DNA from 3 places in the Aerococcus mictus genome. Region 2 is predicted to be linked to each of the others. Evidence: predicted binding sites of a transcription regulator. Region 2 holds the regulator's gene; each other region holds the start of a gene.
The links. The regulator Rex, encoded in region 2, represses fermentation and respiration genes when NADH is low (regulators of the CRP and FNR family bind a similar motif). The targets are predictions, from matches to a motif close to TTGTGAANTANTTCACAA.
Positions count from the first base shown of each region.

Region 1: a site for Rex is predicted at 5,363-5,380, ahead of pdhA (pyruvate dehydrogenase (acetyl-transferring) E1 component subunit alpha). Genes of this name have one in related genera too.
Region 3: a site for Rex is predicted at 1,709-1,726, ahead of adhE (bifunctional acetaldehyde-CoA/alcohol dehydrogenase). Genes of this name have one in related genera too.

Region 1 is NZ_CP132985.1:527,280-534,958, reverse strand. Features, by position in the region: gene lpdA (dihydrolipoyl dehydrogenase) at 21-1,430, opposite strand; gene DBT49_RS02555 (2-oxo acid dehydrogenase subunit E2) at 1,446-3,065, opposite strand; gene DBT49_RS02550 (alpha-ketoacid dehydrogenase subunit beta) at 3,118-4,104, opposite strand; gene pdhA (pyruvate dehydrogenase (acetyl-transferring) E1 component subunit alpha) at 4,107-5,210, opposite strand; gene def (peptide deformylase) at 5,652-6,230, shown strand; gene coaBC (bifunctional phosphopantothenoylcysteine decarboxylase/phosphopantothenate--cysteine ligase CoaBC) at 6,297-7,535, opposite strand; gene thrC (threonine synthase) at 7,545-7,679, opposite strand, start outside.
Region 2 is NZ_CP132985.1:240,489-248,167, forward strand. Features, by position in the region: gene DBT49_RS01130 (ABC-F family ATP-binding cassette domain-containing protein) at 1-1,894, opposite strand, end outside; gene DBT49_RS01135 (redox-sensing transcriptional repressor Rex) at 2,129-2,773, shown strand; gene DBT49_RS01140 (co-chaperone GroES) at 3,394-3,663, shown strand; gene groL (chaperonin GroEL) at 3,745-5,373, shown strand; gene DBT49_RS01150 (adenylosuccinate synthase) at 5,503-6,789, opposite strand; gene purB (adenylosuccinate lyase) at 7,400-7,679, shown strand, end outside.
Region 3 is NZ_CP132985.1:72,375-80,053, forward strand. Features, by position in the region: gene thiD (bifunctional hydroxymethylpyrimidine kinase/phosphomethylpyrimidine kinase) at 1-1,379, shown strand, start outside; gene adhE (bifunctional acetaldehyde-CoA/alcohol dehydrogenase) at 1,781-4,426, shown strand; gene pgeF (peptidoglycan editing factor PgeF) at 4,699-5,472, opposite strand; gene DBT49_RS00375 (insulinase family protein) at 5,647-7,679, shown strand, end outside.

The DNA.
Region 1 (7,679 bases), 290 kb from region 2:
TTTCTTGTATTATTTTATTCTTACATATGGATCGGCATGCCGAGAACGCCTTCTGCTGTATCCATTAAGCTTTCCCCGAGGGATGGGTGGCCATGGATAGTGAGGGCAATGTCTTCAGCATTCATGCCTGCTTCAATAGCTAGGCCTGCTTCAGCCATCACGTCTGAAGCCCCAACACCGACCATTTGGGCACCAACGATCACCTTGTCATCCTTAGTAGCAACTAAGCGCACGAAACCTTCTTTTTGGTTCAATGACAAAGCCCGTCCATTCCCAGCTAATGGGAACTTGGTTGCTTTCACGTCAAGGCCTTGGTCTTTGGCTTCTTTTTCGGTTAGACCATAAGAAGCAATTTCAGGGTCAGTGAAGGCAACGGAAGGCATTACCTTGTAGTCAACTGCTGCTGGTTTGCCGGAAATAGCTTCCGCAGCAATTTTACCTTCGTAGGACGCTTTGTGGGCTAAAGCAGCACCAGGAACCACGTCACCAATCGCAAAGATATTCTTCACGCTGGTGCGGCCTTGGTTATCCACTTCAATTAAGCCACGGTCATTAGTCTTCACACCTAAGGCTTCTAAGCCGAGATCTTCGGTGTTAGGACGACGGCCGACACAGACTAAGACATAGTCCGCTTCGACTTCGTTAGCCTTACCGTCAATTTCATATTTAACGGTTACAGAGTCCCCGTTGTCGACAGCTTCCTTAGCCATGGCGTTCACATGGATATCCATACCTTTGGCTTTCATGCCTTTTTCCACAACCTTAACCATATCTTTTTCAAAGTTAGGTAAGATTTGAGGAGAACCTTCTAAGATGGTGACTTGGCTACCGAGGTTAGCATAAGCTGAACCCAGTTCGGCACCGATGACCCCACCACCGATAACAACAAGTTTCTTAGGCACTTCTTTTAAGTTTAAGGCACCTGTGGAGTCAATGACACGGCCACCAAACTTAAAGCCTTTGATTTCAATTGGATGGGAACCTGTCGCAATGATTGCGTGTTTGTAGCTATAGAGTTGGTGTTCATCACCTTCACCCATCACGGTTAATTCACGTTCATTGTTGAAGAAAGCTTCCCCGCGGATGATTTCCACTTTGTTTTTCTTCAATAGCATTTCTACCCCACTGGTTAGGGTTTTAACCACGCTATTGTCTTTCCATTCTTGTGTTTTGGTGAAATCTAAGCTAGCTTTTGAATCCACACCAAAGACGTCTAAACCGCCATTGGCTTCGTGGTAAGCATGTCCAGCTTGGATTAAAGCCTTGGAAGGAATACAGCCAACGTTTAAGCAGACACCACCAATATATTCACGTTCAATAATGGCTACTTTTTGTCCCATTTGGGCTGCGCGGATCGCCGCAACGTATCCGCCAGGTCCAGCCCCAACAACGACTGTATCCAGTTCAATTGCCATTGCACCTACAACCATTTACTAACTACCTCCTTAAGATTCCATTAATAATAATTCAGGATCGCTAAGCAGACGACCGACTTCATTCAAGGCTTTTTGTCCTGTTGCGCCGTCAACGATACGGTGGTCGAATGTTAATGAAAGTTTCAATACTCGACCAACTGCTAATTCACCATTGTCGTCAACTACAGGTTGTTGCACAATTGCACCAAAGCCTAAAATGGCAACTTCTGGGTAGTTAAGAATTGGGGTGAAGTATTCCCCGCCAACTGAACCGATGTTAGAAATTGAAACAGTACCGTCTGACATGTCAGCAGCCTTCAATTTACCTTCATGGGCCTTGGCAGCTTTATCATTAATTTCATCAGCAATATCAAACATGGATTTGCGGTCTGCATTATGAACTACAGGAACGTATAATCCTTGGTCAGTATCAGTAGCAATACCAATGTTGTAATATTTCTTCAATAAGAATTCTTGGGCGTCATCATCCACAGAAGCGTTAAGCATTGGGTATTTCTTAACTGCAGCAATTAAAGCTTTCACTGCATATGGTAAGAAGGTTAACTTCGTATCACGTTCAGCAGCAATGCCCTTGAATTTCTTACGGTGATCCCATAGTTTGGATACTTCGACATCCTTGAACAAGGTCACTTGAGGAGCAGTGTATTTAGAGGTTTCCATGGATTTAGCGATAGCTTTACGCATTGGAGTCATCTTCACGTGTTCTACATCGCCGTCTTCATGGCTTTCCTTCTTAGGCGCAGCTTTCTTAGCAGGTTCTTCGCTGGCTTTAGCACTTGTTGCTTCAGCAGCTGGAGCACTTGCAGCTTGTCCATCAAAGTTATCAATATCTTCTTTGAGGACACGGCCATTCTTACCAGTACCTGCAACTTGAGAGATGTCAACGCCTTTTTCACGGGCATATTGACGCACGGAAGGCATTGCTAATACGCGTTTGTTTGGATCAGCGGTTTGTGGAACGCCACCGTTGCCATTAGCTGCACCGGTTGCTCCTTCATTGCCTTCATCAGCTTTTTCAAGTTGAGCTGGCGAAGCTGGAGTTGAAGATGGTGCTGAGCCTTCGCTGTTATGTTCTGGTGAGTCGATTTCAGCAAGAACATCACCCACATTGGCTACTTCACCGGCAGGCACAATGATGTTCTTAATGGTACCAGCAACTGGAGCGTAAACTTCTTCAACGGATTTGTCATTTTGAATTTCAACAACCGCAGTATCTTCAGTGACTTCGTCGCCTTCACTGACTAACCATTCAGCGATTTCACCTTCGGCCATTCCTTCACCAACATCTGGTAGGCGGAATTGATAATATCCGGTACTTGCGTTAGCTGAAGGAGCTGAGGTTTCTTCACTAGCTGGAGCTTCAGAAGCTGTATTATCACTTTCTGGTAAACCTTCCCCTGAGAAGTCAATCAAAGGTTCCCCAACGATAGCTACGTCACCTTCTTCAACGTATAATTTTTCAATTTTACCGCTTACAGGTGAAGCGATTTCTTCAACAGATTTATCATTTTGGATTTCAACAAGAACATCTTCTTCTTGGACGGAGTCTCCGACAGCAACGTGCCAGCTAACAACTTCGCCTTCGCTCATGCCTTCACCGACGTCTGGCATATTAAAAGTATATGTCATCTTTTTTCATCATCCCTTCTTAGCTTAAGTGATTCAATAGGATTACTTATTTCTAGAAATTAACTGTGTTCTTAACTGCTTCTTTGATGTCATCAGCATTTGGCAACCAGTCATTTTCTGCTAAACCAAATGGGTAAACTGTATCAGGAGCTGATACGAATTCAATTGGTGATTCTAGAGAAAGAATGAAACGTTGAGAAATTTCAGCGATCACATTGTTACCTGCACCAGCTTCACGTTGAGCTTCTTGTACCATGACAACACGGCCGGTTTTTTCAACAGATTTACCAATGGTTTCATAGTCAACTGGTGAAATCGTCCGTAAGTCAATGACTTCAACAGAAATATTTTCTTTTTCTAATTCTTCCGCAGCCTTAAGTGCTTCACGTACCATGTAACCGTAAGCGATCACAGTAACGTCAGAGCCTTCACGAGCCACATTGGCTACACCTAGAGGAATGGTATATTCTTCTTCAGGAACCTCTTCACGGAATGAACGGTATAACTTCATGTGTTCAAGGAATAAGACTGGGTCGTTGTCACGAATTGCTGAAGCAAGTAAACCTTTAGCTTCATAAGGACTTGATGGGACAACCACTTTCATCCCTGGGGTTTGGACAAAGAGACCTTCTACTGAGTCCGCGTGCATTTCAGGTGTGTGAACCCCACCACCAAATGGTGAACGAACGGTAATTGGGAAGTTACGGGTTGCTCCATAACGGAAGCGGTAACGTGACATTTGTCCAGCTAGGGAGTCCATCACTTCAAATACGAAAGCGAAGAATTGGATTTCCATGATAGGACGGAAACCTTGGAGACAAAGTCCGATTGCCATACCACCAATACCTGATTCAGATAGAGGCGTATCACTTACACGGTCTTCACCATATTTATCATATAAACCTTTAGAAGCACGGAACACACCACCGTTTTTACCTACGTCTTCACCGAAAAGTAAAATTTTATCGTCACGAGCCATTTCTTGGTCTAACGTTGCAGTGATGGCTTCTACCATTGTTTTTCCAGTTCTCTTGGCCATCCTTATTCACTCTCCTTCGCTTCATATTTTTCAATTTGTTCTTTAATGTTTTGTCCTGGTTCTTCAAACATGTTCTTCAAGAAGTCAGAAACTTTTTGCTTAGGTGCAGCTTCAGCCTTCTTGATGGCTGCTTGAACTTCTTCTTTAACGCTTTCGACATAGTCGCTTTCAGTTTGTTCGTCCCAGAGACCTTTTTCTTCTAGGTATGCACGGAAACGAATCAATGGTTCACGACTGGTCCAGCTTTGGATATCTTCATCGGTACGATAAATCTTAGGATCGTCACCGGAAGTGGAGTGAGCGCCGAGACGGTTGGTAATGGTTTCAATTAAGACTGGTCCGTTGCCTGCTGCAGCCCATTCACGTGCTTGTTTAGCTACCGCATAAACTGCTAAGGCATCGTTACCATCCACTTGAACACCTGGCATACCAGCTGCAACAGCTTTTTGTGCTAAGGATTTAGCCGCTGATTGTTTTTGACGTGGGGTGGAAATCGCAAAACCATTGTTTTGAATGAAGAAAACAATTGGTGCTTTATAGCGACCAGCATAGTTCCAAGCTTCATATGAGTCCCCTTGACTTGAACCACCGTCACCAGTGTAGGTGTAAGTGACATTCTTAGAACCATTTAATTTTTGACCAACAGCATTACCCATACCTTGGATAAGTTGGGCCCCAATAATAATTTGTGGAGGCATTGCATGGAAGTCTTCTGGATAATCATTTCCTTCAACGTGTCCACGAGACCAATGGAAAGCCTTATCTACTGGTAATCCCTTAGCCACTAATTGTGGAATATCACGGTAACCTGGGAATAGCCAGTCATCTTGTTCAAAGGCATAAGAGCTAGCCATTTGGGAAGCTTCTTGTCCATAAGTTGGCGCATAGAAACCTAAACGTCCTTGGCGAGCAAGTGCCATTGAGCGTTCGTGTAAGGTTCTTGAAAAGACCATCCGTTTCATTATTTCTACAAGTTGGTCGTCAGTTAAGTCTGGCATAATGTCAGGGTTAACGACTTTCCCTTCCTCGTCTAGTATACGAACCATTTGGAACTGTTCGTCAATACCAGCAAGTTGTGCTTGATAATCTACTGGTTGTTTTGCCATCTGTACACATTCCTTTCTGTAAAGAAAATATTTTGCCATGCCTTGGCATTGGCTTATTCACCCTTCACTTCACTAATTTATCATGGAAAGGAAGCGAATTCAAACAATAGAGGTCCAAATCCTAACTTTCTATATTAGAACAGTTGCTTTATTTGTGTAAACGTTAACATGCGCGCTGTAATTGATTTTCTAAAAGTCTGGCTAAAGTACTTATATAAAGCCATTTTTAAAAATAATACAGGTATTTGCAACTGTTATAATACTGTTACAATTCAATTAGGAAAGCGCTTGCCTTGTGAAATTTTTATTAATTACGGGATACATTTATTGTTCTGATTCGATGATTTATGGCCTTAAAAAACAGCGAGATCCTTTTGACTTATTTGCTGTAATTTGAGAAAATGAATTAAAATATAAGATAGTTAATGGAGGATAAGCTGTATGTACTTAATGGATGACATAACCCGTGATGGCAATCCAGTTTTACACCGTGAAGCAGACACCATCACTTTTCCCTTAAATGAAGCGCAAAAACAAGCCGCTCACGATATGATGGAATACCTGTATAATAGTCAAGATGAAGAAAAGGGCCCTGAACTTGGTCTCCGCGCTGGTGTTGGTCTCGCTGCCCCTCAAGTGGGTATTGGTGAAAAGATGATCGCCCTTTTGGTTCCTAATATCGAAGATCCTGATTCCGATGAAGAGATTATTTTAGAAGGGGTTATGGTCAATCCAAAGATCATTAGTCATTCCGTAGAAAAAGTTTGCCTCAGAGAAGGCGAAGGCTGCCTCTCAGTTGATGACGATGTGTCCGGTTATGTGCCCCGCTACGCTCGCATCACTATCACTTACGATGACCTGGAAGGCAATCACTTTAAGAAACGTTTCAAGGGCTATCCTGCCATCGTCTTGCAACACGAAATCGACCACCTTGACGGTCACCTCTACTACGAAAGAATTAATAAAACCGATCCATATTCCTTGGGCGAACACACCTATCTATTAGGTGACGAGTTTTAATCCTTGACCAAGAAAAAAGGACCTAGCTAGCAGCCACTTCCCTGGCTTGGAGCTAAGTCCTTTTTCTTATGCATTCAATTCTTGGGCAATTTGGGCAAAGATGCCTCCAGCAATCATCATTTTATCCGCTTGCGGCAGGGATTTCGCTCCCTTTTGACTAATGATGGTAACGGCATTATCTTCACTAGAGAAACCGATGGCTTGTTGACTCACGTCATTAGCCACAATCATATCGATCCCCTTGGCGGCTAATTTCTTCTTCGCATAGTCAAGCACATGGTTGGTTTCCGCTGCAAAGCCAACTAGGAAGGTGCCATCCTGGGAAAGGCTCTTGAGAATATCAGGATTTTCTACCAGGCTAATTTGTAAGTGATCCTGGTCATTTTCTTTATTCTTCTTGATCTTCTCGGTGCTAGGCGTCTCGACCCGGTAGTCAGAAACAGCCGCTGCCATGATAATGATATCACTGGCCTCGTTCAATTCATGCATGACTTGGTAGAGTTGGCGAGCATCTTTCACTTGACGGGTTTTAATAGCAGGTAAATGGGGCAAGCCTTGGGCCGTTGGGGTCATCACTAAGGTCACCTCAGCCCCTAAGAGAGCCGCCACATGAGCCAAGGCCAGGCCCATCTTCCCTGAAGAATGGTTACCAATAAAGCGGACGGGGTCGATGGCTTCTTGAGTGCCCCCTGCGGATACCGCAATCTGCTTCCCTTTAAAGGAGCTATTCTTAAGGACATTCTTTGCTTGATCGGCAAAGGCCTTCTCCACAGCGACCAAAGCCTTGACTGCTTGCAAGACCCCAATGGGTTCAGGCATCCGCCCTTTGCCTTCATAACCTTCTGCCAAAAAGCCAGAGGCCGGTTCGATAACAATATCTCCCCTCTCTCTCAGGCTGGCGACATTATTAACCGTCGCAGGATTTTCCCACATCTTATTATTCATGGCTGGAACAAAAATCCGTGGGCAATCCATGGCTAATAAGGTAGCAGTGGCTTCATTACCCCCTAAGCCCAAGCTCGCCTTGGCTAGGGTGTTAGCGGTAGCTGGGAGGACAACCACCAGGTCAGCCCAGTCAGCTAAATGAATGTGACCGATACTGTCTGGATAAGCCCCCTGTTCAGTTAAGACGGGGTACTTGGTTAAGACCTCGAAGGTAAAGGAGCGGACAAATTGTTCAGCTGCCTCAGTCATCACTACCCTAACTTCAGCGCCTGACTTGATCAAGAGGCGCACAAAGTCTGGCGCCTTGTAAGCAGCAATTCCACCAGTCACGATCACAACGATTTGTTTGTTTTCTAACACCTTAATCTCCTATCCTTTGGCAATCTCTCTTACCACTGTTTCCATTTTCTCCACTTCAATCACCCGTTCAGGCCGGCTGTCAGCTTCAAGGATGGCTTGGATTGCTTGGGGATAGTCCAAGCCATTGGCCGCTTGCACTGCCTC
Region 2 (7,679 bases):
CTTCTTGTTGGGCTTGTTTGTCTTTAAGAGATTGGTCGAGTTGGTTTAATTCATAGTAATTTTGTAAAATGTCAGGATCAGTCATTTTTTCCTGGATCTCTGCTATTTCTTCATCTAAGCTTTCAATATTTGCTTCGATTTTTTCGCTTTGTCGTTGGAGTTTTCTTTCTTCTTTTTGGCGTTCCTTACGATTTTGATAGGCTTGGGCGGATTGGCTGGGTGCTGGTTTTTCTTCAGAAAGACTAGACTGGTCTGCTTTATTTTCTTCAGCTAGCCGTGCTTCCTGCTCGGCTTTTTTATTGAGGTAATAATCGTAATCGCCTAGGTAGAGGGTGGAACCCTCCGGACTGATTTCAAGCACTTGGGTGGCAATCCGATTAATAAAGTAGCGGTCGTGGCTGACGAATAGCAAGGTTCCATCATAGGCAATCAGGGCATTCTCTAAAATCTCCTTAGAATCGATATCCAAGTGGTTGGTCGGTTCGTCCAGTACTAAGAAATTATCATGATTAAAGGAAAGTTTGGCGAGGGCAAGCCGGGCCTTCTCGCCCCCACTCAGCATGGCGACAGATTTTTCCACGTCTTGGCCGGAGAAGAGGAAGGAACCCAGGATGGTACGAATGTTTTCCTCGTTAATGGTCGGATGGTCATCCCAAAGTTCATGGAGGACATCCTTATTGCTGTGGAGCTTGGCTAATTCTTGGTCATAGTAGCCAATAGTCACATTAGCCCCATAGTGGATTTCCCCCTTGATGGCAGGGATTTCTTGGATAATGGTTTTTAAGAGGGTAGATTTACCCACGCCGTTGGGCCCCACCACTGCGATAGCTTGTTGCTTTCTAATATCCAGCTCAATCGGGTAGGAGAGTAAGTGATCATCGTAACCAATGCCTAGCTGGTCGGCGGTAAGGACCACATTGCCACTAGACTTGTCCGTGAGGAATTGAATATGGGGACTTTTTTCGTCTTGCTTAGGCTTTTCGATTTTGGGCATCTTTTCGAGTTGCTTACGTCGACTCTGGGCCATCTTAGTGGTCGAGGCTCTAACAAGGTTACGGGCCACATAGTCTTCTAACTTAGCGATTTTCTTTTGTTGTTTATCATAGGCCTTTTGCCAGCTTTCGAGGCGGACGGCTTTTTCTTTGAGGTAGAAGGAATAATTGCCCTTATAATATTCCATACTGTGGTTGGTCATTTCATAGGTTTCATTGGTGACATGGTCTAAGAAATAACGGTCGTGGCTGACAATTAATAAGGCTCCTGGATAAGAAGGCAGGTAGTCTTCTAGCCAGGTCAGGGTTTCAATGTCTAAGTGGTTGGTGGGTTCGTCGAGGATGAGAATATCGCGCTTTTCGAGGAGGACCTTGGCCAGGGCTAGCCGGGTCCGTTGACCACCAGATAATTGATTGATGGGTTTGTCGTAATCTGATTCGGGAAATTGAAAGCCGTGGAGGACCATGCGAATTTCGGAATCATAACCGTAAGCATTGCTTTGGTTGACTTCTTCTTGTAATTGGTCATAGCGTTTGAGGGCCTCTTGGTAGCTTGCTTCATCCTGGGCATCGGCCAAGTCTTGAGCGGCTTGCTCGGCATGGTGGATGAGGGCAATAGATTCTTTAAAAACCGACCGCATTTCTTCATAAATCGTCCGTTGACTGTTTTCAATGGCGGCATGTTGGTCCATGTAGGCAATGGTCTTACCCTTAGCCCGGGTGACTTGCCCTTGGTCAGGTTCTTCAATGCCTGCTAAGATTTTGAGTAGGGTGGATTTGCCGGTGCCGTTTCGCCCGACTAAGGCAGTACGACTATTATCTTGGATGGTCATTTGGACATCTTGGAAAAGAATATCGGAGCCAAAACGTCGCATGAGTTTTGATCCTTGTAATACAATCATTGGATCCTTTCCTCCTAAATCGTTTATTATTGTCTTCACTAGTGTATCATATTTTATCGACAGATATTTTTTGACTTTGTGAACTTTCCCTTAGAAAGGGGCGGGATTATTCACAAAGTTTTAAAATTAATGAAAATTAGCAGAAAAGATTTATGTGATTTTTCACAAAGTTCTTTCCATTTTATGATTTAGGTGATAAAATGTATTTGATATCTTGTGAAAAGGAGTGGAAACATGAAGGAAATTCCACGTGCAACGGCTAGGCGGTTACCGCTTTATTACCGTTACTTGCATAATTTTAAGAATATGGGTAAGACACGGATTTCTTCCAGCGAACTCAGTGAGGCGATCAAAGTGGACAGCGCCACTATTCGCCGGGATTTCTCACATTTTGGTGCCCTAGGGAAGCGTGGTTATGGCTATGATGTTGAAGCTCTATTGGACTTCTTTAGTCGCCAACTCTACCAAGACCGCCTCACCACAGTGGCTTTAATCGGGGTCGGTAATTTAGGGAACGCCTTATTAAATTATAACTTTAAACGGACCAATAATATCCGGATTGGGGCGGCCTTTGATATTAATCCTGAGATTGTAGGAACCGTCCATAGTGGGGTACCGGTTTACCCTATGAGTGAATTAAAGGAACGGATTCAAGAAATGGAAATTCTGATTGCTATTATGACCGTTCCGGAAAAAGTCGCTCAAGATACCGTGAGTGAATTAGGTGAAGCCGGTATTCAAGGCATCTTGAACTTTACGCCGGTGGTTTTAGATGTTCCTGAAGATATTCATGTCCAAAACGTCGATTTAGCCAATGAGTTGCAAACCCTGATTTACTATATCGGTAATCGAAATGGCAACAATAAAAAGAAAAATTAGTAGAACTAGCAAAAGTTAGCTAGAAACTGGTCAGACGATCAGGTCTAACTTATGTCAGTCGCTTAGTAAAGCCCTCTTAATGGAGGGCTTTTTCTTGTCATCAGTTTTTATAGAAAATTTTGCTTCTCTTTTAAATGCTATTGATGAGCATTCGTTCTGCTTTTGAATTTTGGTCGTTGAAAAGCCATGGCATCGGCTCGAGCCGAGGTCTCTCGCTTAGCGAACTTCAAACGTTTAGTACGGCTAATGCCTACTAAACGTAATTCACATCGCTTGCTTATTCATGGCTAACTACCTCATTCAAAGCGCCACTACTGCTCAACGCTATTTATCAAATAAATGCTATCAAAACATTACTCATCAATAGTAAAAATGAAAGTGCAAAGAGTTTAATCTATCTCAATTTCCTAATTTCAAAGATATATATACTTTTTAAATGATATTTTATATTTTTAAAGTGATAACAAGAAAAAAGGTCAAAAAAAGTCAACGAATTACTTGATTTATATCTGGAAATGTTTTACTATAAATATTGTAAGTTAGCAGTCGGAGATGATGAGTGCTAACAAATCATTAAAAGTGTTATTAATTAGTATGTGAAATTTGGAGGGATATTTTAAATGTTAAAGCCGTTAAATGAACGTGTGATTATTCAAGTCCAAGAAGAGGAAGAAAAAACTGCTTCTGGTATCGTTTTACCATCTGCTGCTAAAGAAAAACCTCAAGTAGGTCAAGTGGTAGCTGTTGCTGATGCTACTGATGATTACACCCCTCAAGTTAAAGTGGGCGACCAAGTTATTTTTGAAAAATACGCAGTAAGCGAAATCCGCTATGAAGGGGAAGATTACCTCATCATTAAAGAAAAAGATTTAACTGCTGTAGTTGAATAATCATTGACTGAACTTCGACAATCAACATAAAAAACATTGAATTCTCGATCATGCTTAGATTTAGAATAGGAGATAGATAGAATGGCCAAAGATATTAAATATTCAAGTGATGCAAGACAATCTTTAGTAGAAGGTATTGATAAATTAGCCAATACCGTGAAAGTGACCTTAGGGCCTAAGGGACGTAACGTTGTCCTAGAACGTAGCTATGGGTCCCCATTAATCACCAATGACGGGGTGACCATTGCTAAAGACGTTGAATTAGAAGATCACTTTGAAAACATGGGAGCTAAATTAGTTTCTGAAGTCGCTTCTAAGACTAATGATGTTGCTGGTGACGGGACAACTACCGCTACTATCCTAACCCAAGCCCTCGTCCATGAAGGTTTCAAAAATGTGACAGCAGGGGCAAATCCTGTGGGCATTCGTCGTGGGATGGATCAAGCTATCCGCAAGGCAGTAGAAGCTTTGAAAGAAATTTCTGTTCCAGTGAATGCTAAAGAATCCATTGCTAACGTTGCGGCAATTTCTTCCGGCGACCAAGAAGTAGGCCAATTAATTGCTGACGCTATGGAAAAAGTAGGCCAAGATGGTGTCATTACCATTGAAGAATCACAATCCATGGACACTGCCTTAGACGTTGTTGAAGGGATGCAATTTGACCGCGGTTACTTATCCCAATACTTTGTAACCGACAACGATAAGATGGAAGCTGTTCTCGATGATCCTTACATCCTGCTCACTGATAAGAAGATTTCTAATATCCAAGATATCCTTCCATTATTAGAACAAATCGTACAACAAGGTAAATCCTTATTATTAGTGGCTGACGATGTTGAAGGTGAAGCACTTCCTACTTTAGTCTTGAACAAAATTCGTGGAACCTTCAATGTTGTTGCTGTGAAAGCGCCTGGCTTTGGTGACCGTCGTAAAGAACAATTAGAAGACTTAGCTGTTCTTACCGGTGGTACAGTCATTACTGAAGACTTAGGTCTTGAATTGAAAGACACCAGCATTGATCAATTAGGTCAAGCTGCCCGTGTAACCATTACTAAAGACGATACCACCATTGTTGAAGGTAAGGGTAACAAGGAACAATTGGAACAACGTGTGGCTCATATCAGAAAACAAATTGAAGAAACTACTTCTGACTATGACCGTGAAAAATTACAAGAACGTCTTGCTAAATTAGCTGGTGGGGTTGCCGTTGTTCGCGTAGGTGCAGCCACCGAATCTGAACAAAAAGAACGTAAATTACGTATCGAAGACGCTTTAAACGCTACTCGTGCTGCGGTTGAAGAAGGTATCGTAGCTGGTGGTGGTACTGCTTTCATGAATATCCAAGACAAGGTGAAAGAAGTCGTTGACTCCTTAGAAGGTGACGAACAAACTGGTGCAGACATCGTGGTTCGTGCCCTCGAAACCCCACTACGTCAAATCGCTGAAAATGCTGGTCTAGAAGGTTCTGTCATTGTAGAACACATTCACGATAAAGACCAAGGTGTTGGTTACAACGCTGCTAGCGGTGAATGGGTAGACATGATTTCTGATGGTGTGGTTGACCCAACCAAGGTGTCACGTTCTGCTTTACAAAATGCAGGCTCAGTAGCTGGTTTGATTTTAACTACTGAAGCAGTTGTTGCTGACCATCCAGAAGAAAATGCAGGAAATGATGCAGCTGCAGGAGCAGGCGCACCAGGGATGTATTAATCCGAAAACTGAATAGGATAAAGATTGAAAAGCGCTTGGGAATTTCCCAAGCGCTTTTTCACAAAAAAAAGTAAGCTCAGATTAAGGAAATTTTCCTCAGTCAGAGCTTACTTTTTCTCTTTATCGTTTTTACCAAATATTATCTAAGATTAAGGTTTGGGTCCGGTCAGGTCCTACTGACACTGTGGCAATGGGGGCCCCTACGATTTCACTGATGCGACGGACATAAGCTTTAGCATTTTCAGGAAGTTGGTCAAAGTCTTGACAGCTAGTTATGTCTTCTTCCCAGCCAGGTAAACTTTCATAGATGGGTTGACATTGAGCTAGGTAGCGCAAGTTAGCGGGGTAAGATTTGGATACTTGGCCATTAGGGGTTTGATAGCCTACACAGACCTTGATTTCATCCAGGCCAGTTAAGACGTCTAAACAGTTCAAGGAAAGTTTGGTTAAACCAGAAACCCGGCGAGCATGGGCCGTCACCACCCCGTCGAACCAACCTACCCGGCGCGGACGACCTGTAGTGGTACCATATTCATGGCCAACTTCACGGATGCGGTCCCCAATAGCATCATGCAATTCGGTTGGGAAGGGACCGTCACCTACTCGAGAGGTATAGGCCTTCATCACTCCGATAACCGTATTGATTTTGCTTGGTCCAATCCCACAACCGACTGTAGCACCACCGGCAATGGGGTTAGAGGAAGTCACGAAGGGATAGGTCCCATGATCAATATCCAGTAAGACCCCTTGGGCCCCCTCAAAAAGAATGTTTTCCCCTTGGTCATAGGCATCATTCATCAATAAGGAAGTATCCGTGACATATTTTTTCAGATTTTGGCCATATGCTAGATATTCCTGGTAGATGGTGTCGTAGTCTAATGGTTCTTCGTCATATACCTTGGTTAAGAGTTCGTTTTTGATTTGAATTTGTACAGATAACTTTTCCGCGAAAGTTTCGGGGTCAATGAGGTCAGCCATCCGGATACCATTACGGGCAATTTTATCCATATAGGCGGGACCTATCCCTTTTTGGGTAGTACCGATCTTATTGTCGCCTTTACGTTCTTCATCCAAGCGGTCGATCAGTTGATGGTAGGGCAAGATCACTTGAGCCCGTTCAGAAATGCGGAGGTTTTCACAAGAGATTCCTGCTTGGCGCAAATAGGCCAATTCTTCAAGTAAAGATTTAGGGTTAACAACCACGCCATTTCCGATCACACTCAGTTTATCTTCTGAAAAAATTCCTGAGGGAACGAGGTGGAGCTTAAAAGTTTGCTGGTTGAATTGGATCGTGTGGCCAGCATTATCTCCGCCTTGGTAACGGGCAATAATATCGGCTTGGCTACTGAGGTAATCGGTGATTTTCCCTTTTCCTTCGTCGCCCCATTGAGTACCTACAACAACAACTGATGGCATATGCGTTCTCCTTTATCTATTCGATCTTAATAATGTCTTCATCATGTTAGCTTGTGGCATAACACCCAAAATATTATACCGCAATTTTTTTTGAAGAAAACCTTTTTTTAGGCTCTGACCTTTTTAATAATAAAAAAAGTCCTTGCTTGCCCTAAAAAAATAGCATACATTTATAAAGTAAGAGTGCGACAGTCACAACGAAGGACGAAATCATTGGAGAAAACTGTCATAAGCTCAGCTAAAAGGATGTGAGGACGCCGTTAGAGACTTGAATCACTGGAGGAAAATACCATAAGCACAGCACGCCTGTGCGTTGGAGTTTTCTGAAGTGACTTCAAGGCTGGCGTACGAACTCAGCTAGCCTGAGCGTTGGCAGTTTTTGAAATGGACGTTCGTCCTGTGACTGGAGCAGGTTTGGTAAGGATGTGAGAACGCCGTCAGAGACATGAATTGCTGGAGGAAAATACCATAAGCACAGGAAACTGTGCGTTGGATTTTCTGAAGCAACTTCAAGTCTGGCGTCCGAACTCAACTAAACAGAGTGCGACAAGCGCATCAGAAGGCAAGAAGCACAAGGCAGAGAGAACTGCCAGAAAAGGAGTCAAATTAGATGATTAATCGCTATACCCGTCCAGAAATGGGACAATTGTGGTCGGATGAGAACAAGTACCAATCGTGGTTGGAAGTGGAAATTTTAGCTGTTGAAGCTTGGGCCGAATTAGGAGAAATCCCCCAAGAGGATGCCCAAGCGATTCGTCAGCGTGCCAAGTTCGATGTCAACCGTATTTTAGCGATTGAAGCTGAAACCAAGCATGATGTGGTGGCTTTTACCCGCTGTGTTTCAGAGTCATTGGGTGATGAGAAGAAATGGGTCCATTATGGTCTGACTT
Region 3 (7,679 bases), 170 kb from region 2:
TCCAGCAAGTCAAAGAGGTCTTAGCAGGAGGGGCGACGATTTTACAGCTACGTTTGAAGGACCATCCCTTTAAAGACCAAGAGGAGAAGCTGGGTCTAACTAAAACAATCAAAGCCCTCTGCCAAGAAGCAGGTGTCCCCTTTATTATCGATGATGACTATGAACTGGCCCTGGCGGTAGATGCTGACGGCCTCCATGTTGGAGAAGATGACCTGCCAGTTGACCAGGCTAGAGAACTACTCGGCCCGGAAAAAATTATCGGGGCTTCGGCTAAGAGTTTGAATGCCGCTCTAAATGCCCAGGCGGCTGGTGCAGACTACTTGGGAGTTGGCGCCCTCTATCCGACCCAGTCTAAGGCCAATGCCCAAGCCACCAGTCTGACTACCCTGAGAGCTATTGCCCAAGGGGTGAATATTCCCATTGTAGGCATTGGTGGGATTAACTTAGATAATATGGCCAATTTACGGGACCAGGGGCTGGCCGGGGTGGCTCTGATTTCTGCTTTATTTAAGGCGGAAGACCCCTACCAAGCGACTCAAGAAATCCGTAAAGCGGCTGAAAAGCTCTTTAAACTCCAAGCCGTCCTCACTATTGCCGGCTCAGACTCTAGTGGGGGAGCTGGTATTCAAGCAGACCTCAAGACCATGCAGGCCAATGGAGTCTTTGGCATGAGTGCCATTACTTCAGTGACCGCCCAAAATACTAGGGGTGTGACCGGGGTCTATGACCTCAGTCCTGAGGCCTTGGCTAGTCAACTTCAGGCTGTTTTTGAGGATATTCCTCCGGCTAGCGTCAAGATTGGCATGGTCTCCCAAGTAGATTTAGTGAAGGAAATTGCCAAAGCCCTTAAAAACTATCAGGCTAAACATGTCGTAGTAGACCCGGTCATGGTCGCAACGAGCGGATCCAACTTGATCCAAGACCAAGCGGTACAGGTCTTGTCTGACCAGGTCTTTCCTCTCGCTTGCTTAATTACTCCCAATATTCCTGAAAGCCAGGTTTTAGCGGGACAAGACATCCATTCGGCAGCCGATATGGAAGCCGCCGCTAAGAAAATTAGTCAGACCTACCAAGTCGCTGTCCTCTGTAAGGGTGGCCACCGGGTTAATGATGCTAATGATGTCCTGGTTACCCCTGAGGGCGAGGTCCACTGGTTTAAGGGCGAGCGGGTTGATAACCCCAATACCCATGGTACTGGCTGTACCCTATCCAGTGCCATTGCCAGCAACCTAGCCAAGGGGGATGACTTAGTTACTGCCATTGCCCGGGCTAAGACCTATCTCAGCCTGGCCCTTAAAGATCAATTAGATCTAGGTCAGGGGAGTGGCCCCTTGAACCATGGCTTTGGCCTCTTGACTTATTACCCCAATGACGATTAATTGCCTTAACTTCCCCTAGCAAATAATTTCTAGTCTTTCAACCCTTCCACGAGGCTAGACTTGCTAGGGGAAGAGTATCTGTACACCGATAAGGGTCATGATAACTTGTCATGGCCTTTTTTCTATATTTTGGAAAAGTGGGGAACTGTTTTTAGTCAAGAGCATATTTTTTAAGTTTGTGAAAATAAACACATATTTTCTCTTTTTAATTAAAATATAAAAATATTATTTCAAAAGTTGTAAGCGATTACAAGGTTAAATTACTAATGTTTCAGTAATTGTAAGCGGTTATAGCTAAAAAGAAAAACAAAAAATCACTTGCTTTTTATTTGTGAATAACTTAACATAATAGCCATAAAGATGAAAGTCATTAAAAATCAAAGGAAAGGTTAGGAAGAACAATGGCTAAAGGAAAAGAACAAAAAGTAGATATTCCACAATTTATCGATGAGACAGTGGCTAAGGCTAAACAGGCCTTAGAGGATTTTATGGCCTTAGACCAAGAACAAATCGACCATATTGTCACCAAGGCATCGATTGCTGCCTTAGACCAACATGGGGTCTTAGCCAAACATGCCGTTGAAGACACGGGACGGGGTGTGTTTGAAGATAAGGCAACCAAGAACTTATTTGCCTGTGAACATGTGACCAACCACATGCGCCACTTGAAAACAGTAGGTATTATTGATCGTGATGAGGCCAAGGGATTGACCTATATTGCTGAACCGGTCGGGGTAATTTGTGGGATTGTCCCTACTACCAACCCAACATCGACAGCAATCTTTAAGTCCTTGATTTCCTTGAAGACCCGTAATCCAATTGTCTTCTCCTTCCACCCTCAAGCGCTGGAATCTTCTATCCATGCGGCCAAAGTGGTGCGTGATGCAGCGATTGCGGCAGGGGCACCTGAAAACTGTATCCAATGGATCGATTCAAAACATGCGTCCATGGAAGCCACCAATTTACTGATGAACCACCCTGATGTCGCTACCATTTTAGCCACTGGGGGATCTGCTATGGTTAAGGCTGCTTATTCTTGTGGGAAACCTGCTTTGGGTGTGGGACCAGGGAATGTGCCTGCCTATGTTGAAAAAACGGCCAACCTCAAGCAAGCCGTGAATGATATTGTCATGAGTAAGGCCTTCGATAATGGGATGGTTTGTGCTTCAGAACAAGCTGCCATTGTTGACAAAGAAATCTACCCCGCCTTCATTAAAGAAATGAAGTCCTACCATGTTTACTTTGTCAACCAAAAGGAAAAAGCCCTCTTAGAAGAATTCTGCTTTGGAGCTAAAGCCAATAGTGAGGCGGTTGACCAAGCCAAACTCAATGCCGATATTGTCGGAAAATCAGCGGTTTGGATTGCTAAAGAAGCCGGCTTTGAAGTCCCTGAAGAAACCGTCATCCTAGCAGCAGAAGTTCCTGAAGTGGGTCCTGCCCAACCTCTTACCCGAGAAAAATTATCCCCTGTCCTAGCCATCTTAAAGGCTGAGACGACTGAAGATGGGATGGCTAAGGCCGAAGCTATGGTGGAATTTAATGGCCTAGGTCACTCCGCCGCCATTCATACCAATAACCACGACTTAGAAATCGAATACGCCAAACGGGTGAAAGTGGCCCGGGTCATTGTCAATGCACCGTCAACCTTTGGGGGAATTGGGGATGTTTATAACTACTTTATTCCTTCCTTAACCCTAGGCTGTGGGTCTTATGGACATAACTCTGTAGCTGGTAACGTGGGACCTTTGGATTTGATTAATATTAAACGAGTAGGGGAGCGGCAAAATAACATGCAATGGTTTAAAGTCCCTCGGGTTTACTTCGAAAAGAATTCCATTAAATACTTACAAGAATTAGACCATGTGGAACGGGTATCGATTATTTCTGATAAAGGCATCGCCAAACTCGGCTTTGTCCAAAAAGTCATTGACCAACTCCAACAACGGCAAAATAAGGTGGTCTATGATGTCTTTGATAACATTGAACCGGATCCAGATATTTCCACGGTTCAAGCGGGTGCTGACGCCATTCGTGCCTTCCAACCTGATACCATTATTGCCATTGGTGGGGGATCGGTTATGGACTCCGCTAAGATCATGTGGCTCTTCTATGAACGTCCTGACGTTGACTTCCGTGACCTGGTTCAAAAATTCATGGACATTAGAAAACGGGCCTTCCGTTTCCCAGCCCTCGGTGAAAAAGCCCAATTAGTGGCTATCCCAACCACCTCAGGGACAGGTTCCGAAGTAACGCCTTTTGCGGTCATTTCAGATAAGAAGAACAATAAGAAGTACCCGCTTGCTGACTACGCCCTCTTACCTAAGGTGGCTATCGTGGATTCCAGCTTTGTCGAAAAGGTACCAAGTCGGGTGACTGCCGCTACCGGGATGGACGTCTTAACCCACGCTATTGAAGCTTATGTATCGATCTTTGCCTCAGACTATACCGATGGACTCTCCCTCCAAGTCATTAAGATTGTCTTTGACTACTTGGAAAAATCAGTCAAAGACTTTGACCCGCTAGCTAGAGAGAAGATGCATAATGCGGCAACCATGGCGGGGATGGCCTTCGGTAACGCCTTCCTGGGAATTGTTCACTCCATGTCCCATAAGATCGGAGGGGTCTTCCATACCGTTCACGGAGAAAACAACGCGATCCTCCTGCCTTATGTGATCCGCTACAACGGGGAAAAACCAGGCAAACTTTCTACCTGGCCAAAATACAACTACTACAAGGCTGGCGAACGTTACCAAGACATTGCCCGTATGCTAGGCTTAAAGGCCAATACGGTCGATGAAGCCGTTGCTTCCCTGGCCCAAGCCTGCTATGAACTCGGTGAAAAAGTCGGTCTCCCAATGAGCTACCAAGCCCAAGGTCTTGACAAGAAAGAATGGGAAAAGGCCTTAGAACAACTGGCTTATGATGCTTATGAAGACCAATGTACCCCATTAAACCCTCGTCTGCCATTAGTTCCTGATATGATGGCCATGATGCGGGCAGCTTACCAAGGTTATGGTAAGGCTCCAGAGCCAATTAAGAATAAGTAAGAAATGCCTCTTGTATAGATAGAAAAGAGAGTGTGACAAAAGTCAAAAGAGCCCTGAAGAGCTACGCATACTATATCTGTAACTCGCTCTTCGCTTCGAACAGCTATAGCAACTGGAACAAACTATGGAAGATAGGTGCAAGCCTATCGCACATAGTTCGTGAAGTGGACGTCAGGGCTGACTTTTGGAACACGTTTTGATTAGATAGTTCGTATTTTGAAAAGAGTCTGAGACATTTGTCCCAGACTTTTTCTTTTATTATCAGAATTTTATTAATTCACACGGTTCTTTTGCCAGATGAAGCCCATGTGACGGCCTTTGGTTTGGTTTTGGCGGTAGGAGAAGCCTTGGGGGCTGGTATAGGTATCCATGGGGTCCACTTGGATGTTCTCGGGTCGGATACCTAAATGGAGACATTGGTTTTTGACAACGGCTTGGTTATCAATGTGCCACTTACTAGTGTCTGCTTGGTAGGAGATATTGCCTGCTGAGCCCTCCAGGTTCTTGAATTGAAGATAAACATCCTCATCGACTTCAAAGTGTTTTTGGGATAAGGCTGGACCAATTTGAACGTGGATATTTTCTGCTTTGACCTCAGGATGATCGGCAAAGATTTGCTCAAAGGTCACTTGGGTAATGTTTTGGACCGTGCCCCGCCAACCGGAATGGATGACGCCAATCAGGGGAGTCTTTTGGTCGTAGAAGAGAATAGGAACGCAGTCAGCAGTGAAAATCCCTAACATGAGCTCCTCGTCAAAGCTGTAGAGGGCGTCGGTTTGGGGGATAGCTGTGTCATTGGATAAGGCACCCTTGCCGCCGTCAGCCAAGCTAACCTCTACAGCCCGTTTGGAGTGAGTCTGATGGGCTTGGACAAAGTGGTCGGGACTTATATTGGCCGTTTGGAAAAAGGATCGCCGGTTAGCCAGGACGGCATCCAAGTCCTGGTAGGAATGGATCCCCATATTGCCTGCTTCGGGCAGGTCGGGGTCTCTTAGGGTGATCCCCATTTGCAAGTGGGGGTCATTGTGATAGTAATGAATAGACATCAGGAACACTTCCTTCTATATAATAATGCCAAAGTATCTTGCTTATTATAAGGGGATTTTTTTCCGCCCGCAATCCTTAGGGTTTATTCCCCACATTTGATCAGATTTCCTGGATAGTGACTCTAGGGAAAATTTGTTATACTAGGGAAAGATTCTTTAAGAGGAGTGCTTGTTGTGAATAAGGAAAACCATGGTTTTGTTGAAAGTGAAAAAATCGTTTCAAAAGAGCAAGGAGCGGTCATCCACCAATTCAGCCATCCGGCTTCAGGGGGCCAAGTGATTTGGATTGCAAATGATGACCCCCACCGGGCCTTTGGAATCGGTTTTTTAACCCCAGCCAAGGATTCTACCGGGGTGGCCCATATTGTTGAGCATACGGTCTTGTCTGGCTCGCGGAAGTATCCCGTCAAAGACCCCTTCATGTACATGCTCAAAAGCTCCATGAATACTTTTTTAAATGCCATGACTTATAAGGACATGACCCTCTTCCCGATTTCATCCATGAATGAGATTGACTTTGAGAACTTAATGTCGATTTATTTGGATGCGGTCTTTTTCCCGCGGATGTACGAAGAAGAAAATATTTTCCGCCAAGAAGGCTACCATAAGGAGCTCCATAATCTGGAAGATCCCATCACCATTACCGGGGTGGTCTACAATGAAATGCGGGGCGTTTACTCCGATGCGGATGCGGAAGTCTGCCAGCAAATTGACGCCAACTTCCATCCCAAGACGAGCGTGGCTTATGAATCGGGTGGTTATCCCTATGACATCCCTAAGCTTTCCTACCAAGATTTTCTTGCCTTCCATAAGAAACATTACCGGCCGGATAATGCCTTAGTGGTTGTCTATGGCGATGTCAATATCGACCGGGTCCTGGACCAGTTGGATAGTGAATACTTCTCACACTTCGAACCTAGTGATGACCAGATCCAATTAGAATTAGCTGACCTAGCTGCTGGCGACCGGCGAATGACCCTTTATTTTGATGCTGATGACAAGCAGGAGGCTGAGGGGCTGGCCTACTTATCCTATAATATTCCCTTTTCCAAAAATAAGTCGGTTGAAGATGGCTTTTTGTATGGGATTATTATGAACGCCCTAGCTAACGGCGAGTCCAGTCCACTCCATAAGGCCCTAGTTGAGGGCGGCTACTGCCAGGATGTGTCGGTCTATAGTTCAGGGACTTATTACAATGACTTTTCCCTAGTTTTAGAAAAGGTTGATCCTGACCAGGTTGATACCATTATTGAAGTGATTGAAAAGACTTTAAAGAAAATCGCCGACCAGGGTCTAGACCGTGACTTAGTCAAGGCCTGCCTCAACCAAACCGAGCTCCAGCTCCGGGAAAAGGGCGGTTCTTCACGGGGAGTCAAGACCTTTATCCAATTAATGTCGGCTTGGCGCTATCTGGACCGGCCTATCGAGGTCTTGTCCTATGAGCAAATTCTCAGTCACTTGGACCAAGTTCTCTCATCTGCTCAGCTTGAGGATTTAATCCGAGACCGCCTCGTTGATTTCAACTCGCGCTTGGTTATTGTCCACCTTCCTAAGCAGGGGTACCACCAAGCCAAAGACCAAGACCTGGCCCAAAGTCTGGCCCAAGAAAAGGCCCAAGCCAGTGACCGTGAGCTTGAGGCTTTGATTCAAGAAAATGCTGATTTGAAGGCTTACCAAGAAGCTCCCGATAGTCCAGAAGCCCAAGCTAGTCTACCAAAACTGACCTTAGCTGATATTGAAGCGGGAATTACCGATGCCAGTGAAGAAGCGATCAATCACCCGACCTTAGGTAAGGTGCTCTACCATCCCCAAGCCGCTAGCCAAGGGATTGCCTACTTTAATTTCAGTTTTTCAGCCAACCATTTAACCAGTGACCAGCTCTTTTTATTAAAGACTTGGACCATTCTCCTAGGGGCCTTGGGAACGGCTTCCTATACTTATGATCAAATTGAAGTCCAATTAATCCAGTTAACGGCTGGTCTAACCATCCGACCAAAAATTTATCTGGATAGCCAAGAGCCAGGCCACTTTAACTTGCAGGTCCAAGCCAGCTTTGCGGCCATGGCAGATAAGAGCCAAGCTGCTTTGAACTTAGTCAAAGAGATCTTAACTAGCACCCGCTTTGAAGACCATAAACGGATTAAGAATATCCTTGACCGGGTCAAATACCAAATGGAGCAACAATTTGACCAAGCCGGCCATCAATT